DNA from 2 places in the Enterococcus sp. DIV0174 genome. Region 2 is predicted to be linked to the other one. Evidence: riboswitches for the same ligand, from Rfam matches in the RefSeq annotation. Region 2 holds a riboswitch; the other holds the start of a gene.
The links. Region 2 has a riboswitch for thiamine pyrophosphate ahead of IGJ93_RS04900 (ABC transporter permease). Riboswitches for the same ligand answer to the same signal wherever they lie in the genome.

Region 1: it holds a riboswitch for thiamine pyrophosphate, as region 2 does, so the genes downstream of both, thiT (energy-coupled thiamine transporter ThiT) here and IGJ93_RS04900 (ABC transporter permease) in region 2, are expected to answer to the same signal.

Annotation. Positions count from the first base shown of each region.
Region 1 covers NZ_CP172881.1:1,294,553-1,298,980, forward strand. Annotated here, with positions in the region: gene IGJ93_RS06230 (GntR family transcriptional regulator) at 56-769, shown strand; gene IGJ93_RS06235 (PTS sugar transporter subunit IIC) at 940-2,259, shown strand; TPP riboswitch at 2,392-2,493, shown strand; gene thiT (energy-coupled thiamine transporter ThiT) at 2,549-3,109, shown strand; gene IGJ93_RS06245 (AraC family transcriptional regulator) at 3,176-4,012, opposite strand; gene IGJ93_RS06250 (ABC transporter ATP-binding protein) at 4,148-4,428, shown strand, end outside.
Region 2 covers NZ_CP172881.1:990,343-994,770, forward strand. Annotated here, with positions in the region: gene IGJ93_RS04885 (ABC transporter permease/substrate-binding protein) at 1-65, shown strand, start outside; gene IGJ93_RS04890 (ABC transporter ATP-binding protein) at 62-1,006, shown strand; gene IGJ93_RS04895 (dihydrolipoyl dehydrogenase family protein) at 1,014-2,336, shown strand; TPP riboswitch at 2,404-2,508, shown strand; gene IGJ93_RS04900 (ABC transporter permease) at 2,593-3,339, shown strand; gene IGJ93_RS04905 (ABC transporter substrate-binding protein) at 3,353-4,348, shown strand; gene IGJ93_RS04910 (ABC transporter ATP-binding protein) at 4,360-4,428, shown strand, end outside.

The DNA of each region.
Region 1 (4,428 bases), 300 kb from region 2:
GAAAGTATGGTAAAGTATATGAGAAGCTATTGTTTTAAGTGAAAGGAGGATAAGTATGAAACAGATTCCCAAATATATGGAGATTTATTTAGATGTTAAGCGAAAAATCATGGATGATAAATATCAGGTTGGAACAAAATTGCCGACTGGTGACCAATTGGCGGAAGAATACGGAACAAGTAAATTAACTGTAAAAAAAGGAATTGATTTATTAGTATCCGAGGGCGTGTTGCGAACACGTAGCGGATTTGGGACAGAAGTCTTACGTAAACCAATTGATAATTCAAAAGTTTTCGGTCCAAACGAAGGTTTATTGAGCGCGATGGGAGAAGAACATGTTGACTCTGAAATCCATACTTTTTCGATTGAACTTCCTTCAAAAGAAGTGGCGGAGATGTTGGAAATCAGCGAAAAAGATTATATTTACAATATTATTCGAAGTCGATTTATAGACCATCAACCTTATTCGATTGAACAAACATTTATGCCATTGGCTGTTATACCTGGATTGGAACCTAAGCATTTGAAAAAATCAGTTTATGCTTATATCACAGACGAATTAAATTTGGAAATAAAATCCTCTCATTTATGGTTTAAGGGAGATATCGCCAATGAGTTTGATGCAAAAATTTTAAATATCGAGCCCGGTGAATTTATGATTGAAGTAGATAAAGTCGTTTCTTTGTCCTCAGGAACGCCGTTTGAGTATTCGTTATCCAGACATATTTATAAGGACTTCATTTTTGAGGCAATCTTTGTTGAAAAATAAAAATCGGATATACAATCAAAATAAACAGCAAGTTAAGCTTAACTTCTTGCTGTTTATTTTTTATTTTTCGACAAAAGTATATATTTTTAAAAAAAGATATTTACTTTATTAAAAAGACGAGTTATTATCTAGGTGAAAGCAATCGCTTACAAATGAAGGGGGAGAGTTTTATGGGTAAAAATAAAAAAGAGATCATTCTTGAAAAGTTTGGGATGGTCGCAACAAAGTTAGGAAACCAGATTCACTTACGAACGTTGCGAGATGCATTTGCAACATTCATGCCTTTTATGATGCTGGCAGGATTTGTCACTTTGATTAACTATGTCATATTGGAGCCGACCGGTTTTCTAGGTCACTTTATTCGACCGGCTACTTTATCTACAATTCAAGAAATCGGAATTTCAATTAGCAATGGTACACTTAGCATTACTACATTGTTAGTCGTAGCAGCAGTTTCTTATCATATGTGCGTTAGCCGCAATTATCAAAATTCAATCGCTGCAGTGTTGGTTGCTATTTCTACTTTTATTGTCCTTACACCAATGGTTACGATGTTCACTCCAGAGAACAGTCAAAAAGCAATTGAAGTGAGTGGAGTGATTCCGATTGCTTACACTGGAGCTTCAGGCATGTTTGTCGGTATTTTTGTTGGTCTCGCAGCAACAGAATTGTTTATTAAGTTATCTAAAAATGAAAAACTTCAGATCAATTTATCTGGAAATATTCCACCAGCTGTTTTGAAATCATTTAATGTCTTGATTCCGATTATGTTGACGATCACAGTATTTGCGATTGGTTCATTTGCTATCAATCAGTTGTTCCATATGGATGCCAACACATTGATTACTACGATCATTACAAAGCCTTTAAGTAAAATCACTACTGGACTACCAGGATTCTTATTGTTAACATCTATTGCAAATCTATTTTTTGGTTTCGGAATTCATCAAGCTGTCATTTCAGGTTCATTATTAGATCCATTCTTGATTCAAAATATGCAAGAAAACATGGCTGCGTATGCAAATAAAGAAGAGATTCCTCATATCATCAATATGGCATTCAAAGATACTTTTGCTGTAATGGGCGGCTCTGGTAATACAATTGCTTTACTTATTGCGATTTTTATTTTTAGTCGTCGTAAGGACTACAAAGATTTTGCTAAGTTATCTGTTACACCAGCTATCTTCAATATTAGCGAGCCGATTATTTTTGGGTTACCAATCGTCTTTAACATTAGTTTGATTATTCCATTTGTTTTAGCACCAATTTTTTCGTTAACCGTCGCCTATTTTGCGACTGCAGTTGGATTGATCAATCACGTCGTTGTCCAAATTCCTTGGACGACACCACCAATCATTTCTGGTTTCTTAGCGACTGGAGGGGACTGGCGTGCTGCAGTTCTTCAAGTGATAATTATTGCAGCTAGCGTGTTCATCTATTTACCATTTTTACGTATTGATGAAAAAGTTACGTCTGATATGACAAAATAAAGTTCAGAAATCTTAAAAAAGCGAACAGTTCAATGGTTCGCTTTTTGATTTGCTTAAACAAAAAAATTCTTTTCACTTCTGACGAAAGAAAAAATATGTTATGCTAGTCGGGTAAGTAAAAAATAATAGAATCTACTCACAAAGGGGAGCCTTTCGAGGCTGAGAATGAGTTTACTCTAAACCCTCCGTACCTGTTTCGGTCATACGAACGTAGGAATTGTGACGAGTGGAAGTGTAGCTAACACTTCTCCTTTGTGAATTGTGGTGATTCTAAAGGAGGAGTTTTTTTATGCATTCAGAAACAAAAGTTTGGATTGAGGGGACAATTATCGCAGCATTAGCTATGGTGCTTTCATTGATTCCACTAGACATTGGAAGCAGTTTTACTTTGTCGATCGGGCAAATTCCAATAACTATTTATGCTTTACGTAGAGGTCTCAAGGCGGGGTTAGGTGCTGGCTTGATTTGGGGTCTATTACACTTTTTAATGGGGAAAGTTCAATTTTTAAGTATCCCACAAGTTTTAATTGAATACCCAATTGCATTTACCTTTGCTGGATTCGCTGGATTGTTTACTTTATCTTTGCATCGCGCAATGGTGAATGGAGAGACAACCAAAATTTATGGAATCCTAATTGTCTCATCGGTGGTTGGAACCTTTACTCGCTTTTTCTGGCATTTTGTGGCTGGCGGTATTTTTTGGGGAGATTACGCACCAGAAGGTATGAACCCTTGGCTTTTTTCATTTGTCATGAATGGCGCAAGTGGCCTTGCTACTGCAATCGCTGTAGCAATCGTTGTCGTTATATGTTATCGAGTTTCACCAAAATTATTTGATCCTTTGAAGTAAAAAGGAATTGAAAATAAAAAAACTCTTAAAAGACTCAGAATGAATAAGTCTTTTAAGAGTTTTTTGTTATGCCAGTGATTTCTTTGCTAGTTGTGAAGGAGAGACGCCGTAATATTTTTTGAAGAGCTTACTAAAATGATACGCATCTTGATAACCAACAGCTTGAGAAATTTCTCGGATAGTTAGTTGCTCGTTTGCTAGTAGTTCCTTGGCATGTTTTAGCCGAACTTGGATAAGATAATTGATGGGGCTCATACCTGTAGACTCTTTAAAAACTTTTGATAAATACGTAGGACTAACATACAACGTATCAGCTAATTGCTCTAAAGTAATTTCTTGCGTGTGATGGTTTTCTAAATAGTAAATGGCATGATTGACTAAATACTGTTTTCGTTTGGCATTTTTTGAAAGGGCTAGAGTGACTGTATTATCTTGCACTTTTTCTAGGCTTCTTAAAATAAGTACTAACATTTCGATAATTAACGCTTTGACCATCAATTGAAACTCAGGTTGCTCTTCACTATATTCTTTAACTAGACGCCACGCTTTGTCGAGAAATTCCCATTGGTATTCCCCAAGATTAAGAATTGCTTTTTTAGTTGGTAAGTGATTTCTCTTTAGTCCGTCTAATGAAATATTCGTTAAACCAATATGAAGTTGATGTGAATAAGTTCCTGTTCTTTGTTCTTCACCGTGATGGGTGCCAGGGTTAAAAAGCATAATTTGACCAGCATTTAATTGAAATTTTTGTTCCTCGATGGTGTAGTTCGCTTGACCTTCTAAAACAATACTGATTTCTAGAAAATCATGGGTATGGATGTCACTTTTGTTTCCTTGCTCATTCCAAGGATCAAAAGCGTAAATAATTTCTGGGTTAAATATTTGGGCATTTGCATAACTCATAAATGAAAACCCTTTCTTGTGGATTTGATAATATTGTACATCAAAACAAGTAAGAATAACCATTTTCTTTCAAATTTATTAAAGATAAGCTAGTACTTGATTGAGAAAAGGCTTTCGTATAGGAGGGGAAATAAAATGAGCAATTATCAATGGATTTGGCAATATGTAAAGAAGTATGCAAATAAAGGATTTCTGGCAATTATTTTTTTAATAATCAATGCGCTTTTAATTGTAGTCAACCCATTAGTGGCTGGTGAGATTGTCGACAAAGTAATTGAAAAAGGTGAAGCCAATTTATTGATTCCTTTATTAGCATTAATGATTGGTATCACGATTTTTCGAACGATCATTCGATATACTTATCAGATTCTATTTGAACGTATTGGTCAGAACAGTTTGTTTGAATTACGACAAGA
Region 2 (4,428 bases):
AACCAGCACAAGTTGCCCATGATTTTTTAGTGACGATTGGGTTAAGCAAGGAGGCTGAAAAATGACAGAAATCATCGAGTTTCATCAAGTTCAAAAAAAATTTGCTGACAAAGTTGTGATTGACCAACTGGACTTCGTTGTTCATCCAGGTGAGATCTTTGTGTTAGTTGGTCCTTCTGGTAGTGGGAAAACAAGTACGTTGAAGATGATTAATGGTTTGATTAAACCAACAAGTGGTGAGATTTATTTTAAAGGTCAGAAACTAACTAGTTACAATTTACAAAAATTACGTTGGAAAATGGGGTATGTTTTACAACAAATTGCGTTGTTTCCAACCATGACCGTCAAGCAAAATATTGAAGTGATTCCAGAGATGTTAGGTTGGGAAAAGGGAAAACGGGAACAACAAGTAGACCAATTATTGGAAAAAGTGGGGCTGTCTCCAGCGGATTATCGGGACCGTTTTCCTCGGGAATTATCTGGAGGTGAACAGCAACGAATTGGGATTTTGCGTGCAATTGCTGCGAACCCAGAAATCATTTTAATGGATGAACCTTTTAGTGCTCTTGATCCTCTTTCACGCACTTCATTACAAGAGTTAGTGCTTTCCTTACACCAAGAATTAGGAACGACCGTCGTTTTTGTTACCCACAATATGGAAGAAGCAGTCAAACTGGGAAACCGAATTGGTGTTATGAAAGATGGTCGATTGATTCAATGTGATACGCCAGAAAAACTGTTGAAGCAACCGAATAACGCGTTTGTTCAAAGCTTTTTTGAAGAAACTAGCCAAAAAGAAATTTTGGTAGAAGAACTGATAGCGTTAGGCTTTTATGCTAAAGAAATAACAGATAAAAATGTTCCTGTGGTTGAGTTAACGACGCCGCTAACTCAAGTTTATGAGAAATTAGCCCAAGCACCAATTGTCCAAGTCCTCAATCAAGGAACTTTAGTTGGAGAGTTGTCTGGTCAAGATGTCTTTGCCTTTTTAAGTCGAAAGGAGTAAAAAAATGATTAAAGAGTATGATACAATCGTAATTGGTTCAGGAGTAGCAGGGTTAAGTGCCGCTTACGAGTTAAAAGCAAAGCAGCAGCAAGTATTAGTAATTGAAGAAAATTTATGGGGTGGGACTTGTCCAAATCGCGGCTGTGATCCTAAAAAAATCTTAATTGGTGGGGTGGAAGCACGCAATCGGATCAAGCAATTACTTGGAAAAGGCTTTTCTGAAGTGCCGCCATTAAATTGGCAAGAACTCCAGTCTTTTAAACGAACTTTTACTGACCCTGTTTCTGCAAATCGCCAAAAAGAATTAAGCCAGGCAGGAATCGATCATCTGACTGGAACAGCAAGTTTTCTGGATGAAGAAACAGTTGAAGTGTTGGGAAAGACATTTCGTGGAAAACATTTTGTGCTTGCAACGGGACAACGTCCGACCATTTTACCGATTGAAGGAAAGGAATTTTTACAAACAAGCACCGATTTTCTAGCGCTTGCTGAGCTACCAAAACAATTGATTTTTATTGGGGGAGGCTATGTTTCCTTTGAACTGGCAACGATTGCTCGTGCGGCTGGCAGTGAAGTGACCATTGTGCATCACAATCAGCGACCGCTAAAAGAATTTGATGAAGAGTTGGTTCAAGAAGCGATTGTCCAAATGAAAAAAGCTGGCATCCAGTTTGCTTTTGATGTGAATGCACAAAAAATCACGCGCCAAAATGAGAAATTACAGTTGATTGCTGGAAAAGAAATCTTTGAAGCAGATGCGATTTTTTGCGCAACAGGTCGCCAGCCAAATGTTGAATCGTTACATTTAGAGCGTGCCAATGTCGATTTTACGAAAAAGGGGATCATTGTGAATGAGTGTCTTCAAACAACAAATCCACAAATTTTTGCTTGTGGAGACGTTATCGAAAAACAGTTGCCAAAATTAACACCTGTTGCGACTTTTGAAGGCCAATACGTTGCACAAAAAGTGACACAACAACAGCAAAAAATAATCAACTATCCTGTCATTCCGACAATTGTTTATGGTAGCCCAAAGATTGCGACTGTTGGAACAACGAAAATTGAAGAGGATAGGCAAGTTGAAACAGTGACTCAAGAAATGACAAGCTGGTTTACCTACCATCGAGTGAATGAACCATTAGCCAAAGTAAAGTTATGTTTCAATAAAGAAAACTTTTTGATTGGCGCAAGTGTTTTGAGTGAGCAAGCAGATGAACTGATTGATTTTCTAACGATAGCAATCAATCAAGGGTTGACGAAGGAAATCGTGGATCAATGGATTTTTGGCTATCCGACACTTGCTAGTGATTTGCCTTATCTATTGAAATAGGAAAGGAATAAATTAAGCAGAAGTGCTTGTTGCACCAATTTTGTTATGCTACACTAAAAAAAATGAATACTTGTTTCTGGGGATGTCGTAAACGGCATGAGAGTAAGTTGTGAACTTAGACCCATTGAACCTGTCAGTTAATACTGGTGAAGGGAGAAACATAGCAAACGCTTGTTTAAGTGGGACCTATGTTGCGTCCACAGACAAGCGTTTTTTTGTTCCAGTGTTAAATTTGATTCATTTAGGAGGTGAACAATTGAAGAAACATTTATATCCAGCAATCAGTGTCGGTGTTCTGCTACTGATTTGGCAAGTCAGTGTTCAGCTGTTACAGACACCAACCTTTATTTTGCCTAGTCCAATTGCCGTTTTTCAAGCACTGCTTGCTGATAGACAGACGCTGTTTTTTCATTCACTCACGACTTTGAGCGAGGCACTGTTAGGATTAGTAATTGCAGGAATCATTGCCTTTTTTACAGCATTATTGATGGACTTTTATGAGTTACTAAAGACCGCAATCTATCCCATTTTAGTAGTATCACAAACGTTACCAATTATGGTTTTGGGACCGTTACTCACGTTGTGGTTTGGTTTTGGACTGGCGCCGAAAGTGATTTTAGTTATTTTGATGAGTTATTTCCCAATGGTCGTTTCTTTTGCGGATTCATTGAGTAAAGCATCAAGGGAACAAATTATTTTTTTACGAACAATGGGCGCCAGTAGGGGACAGATCTATCGAATCTTCAAAATTCCTGAAGGGCTTGCAGGTTTCTTTTCTGGGCTAAAAGTTGCAGCGACTTATTGTGTTAGTGGCGCAATCGTTGGGGAATGGTTAAGTGCGCAGTCCGGATTAGGTTATTACATGATCCGTGTAAAAAACAGTTATCAAATCGACAAGGTTTTTGCAGCAATTCTTTGTGTAATCGTTCTTAGTTTATTGCTTAATGGATTGAGTGTGCTCATGAAGAAAAGTTATTATTATTGGTTATATACTAGAGGATAGGAAGAGGAAGAAAATGAAAAAAATGTTATGGCTAGTACCAGCTTTGTTATTATTTACCGCATGCGGAGCAAATAAGCAAGAAACAAGTACTACGGATTCAACAAAAAAGTTAACGGATGTCACTCTCGTGTTGGACTATGTACCAAATACAAATCATACAGGTATCTATGTTGCAAAAGAACAAGGTTATTATAAAGATGCTGGCTTGAATGTGAACATCATTGAGCCAGGAGGTGATTCGACAAGTATCGGCTTAGTAGGCGCAGACAAAGCACAATTTGGTGTGAGCTATCAAGAAGACATCACCTATGCACATGCTGACGGACAAGCTATTCCAGTTAAGGCGATTGCGACAATTATGAAGCACAATACTTCTGGATTTGTTGCAGCGAAAGATAGCGGGATAACGAAACCAAAAGACTTTGAGGGAAAAACCTATGCAGGTTGGCAAAGTCCTAGTGAAGAAGCAGTATTAAAAGCAGTCATGGAACACGATAACGCAGATTTTTCTAAATTAACGATTGTTGGAAGTACCGGGGAAGGACCCGAAGCTTTAGGAAAAGGTGTCGACTTACAATGGTATTTTGAAGGTTGGGATATGGTTAAAGCAAAAGAAGCAAAAATTGAATTGAACTATCTTCCGTTAAGAGAACTGGATGAACGCTTAGATTATTATACTCCTGTTATCATTACGAGTGATAAAATGATTGCACAGGAACCAAAAGTAGTTCAAAAATTTATGGATGCAACGAAAAAAGGTTATCAAGAAGCAATTAAGCATCCACAAGCAAGTGCAAAAATTTTGCATAAGTACGCGTCAGACAACGAACTAAGTTTCTTGGAAGAATCACAAGCATTTGTTTCAGAAAACTATACTGATGAGCCAGAAAAATGGGGATTGATGCAAGAAAAAGTATGGGATAACTATACTGATTTCATGAAAGAGAATGGATTAATCAAAGAAAAAGTAGAGGCAAAAGAATTATTCACGAACCAATTTATTCAATAGGAGGAAAAAATGTGGCAATTGAAATCAATCAGTTAACTGTAACGATTGATAACTTAGAGATTTTAAAAGAAATTGATCTT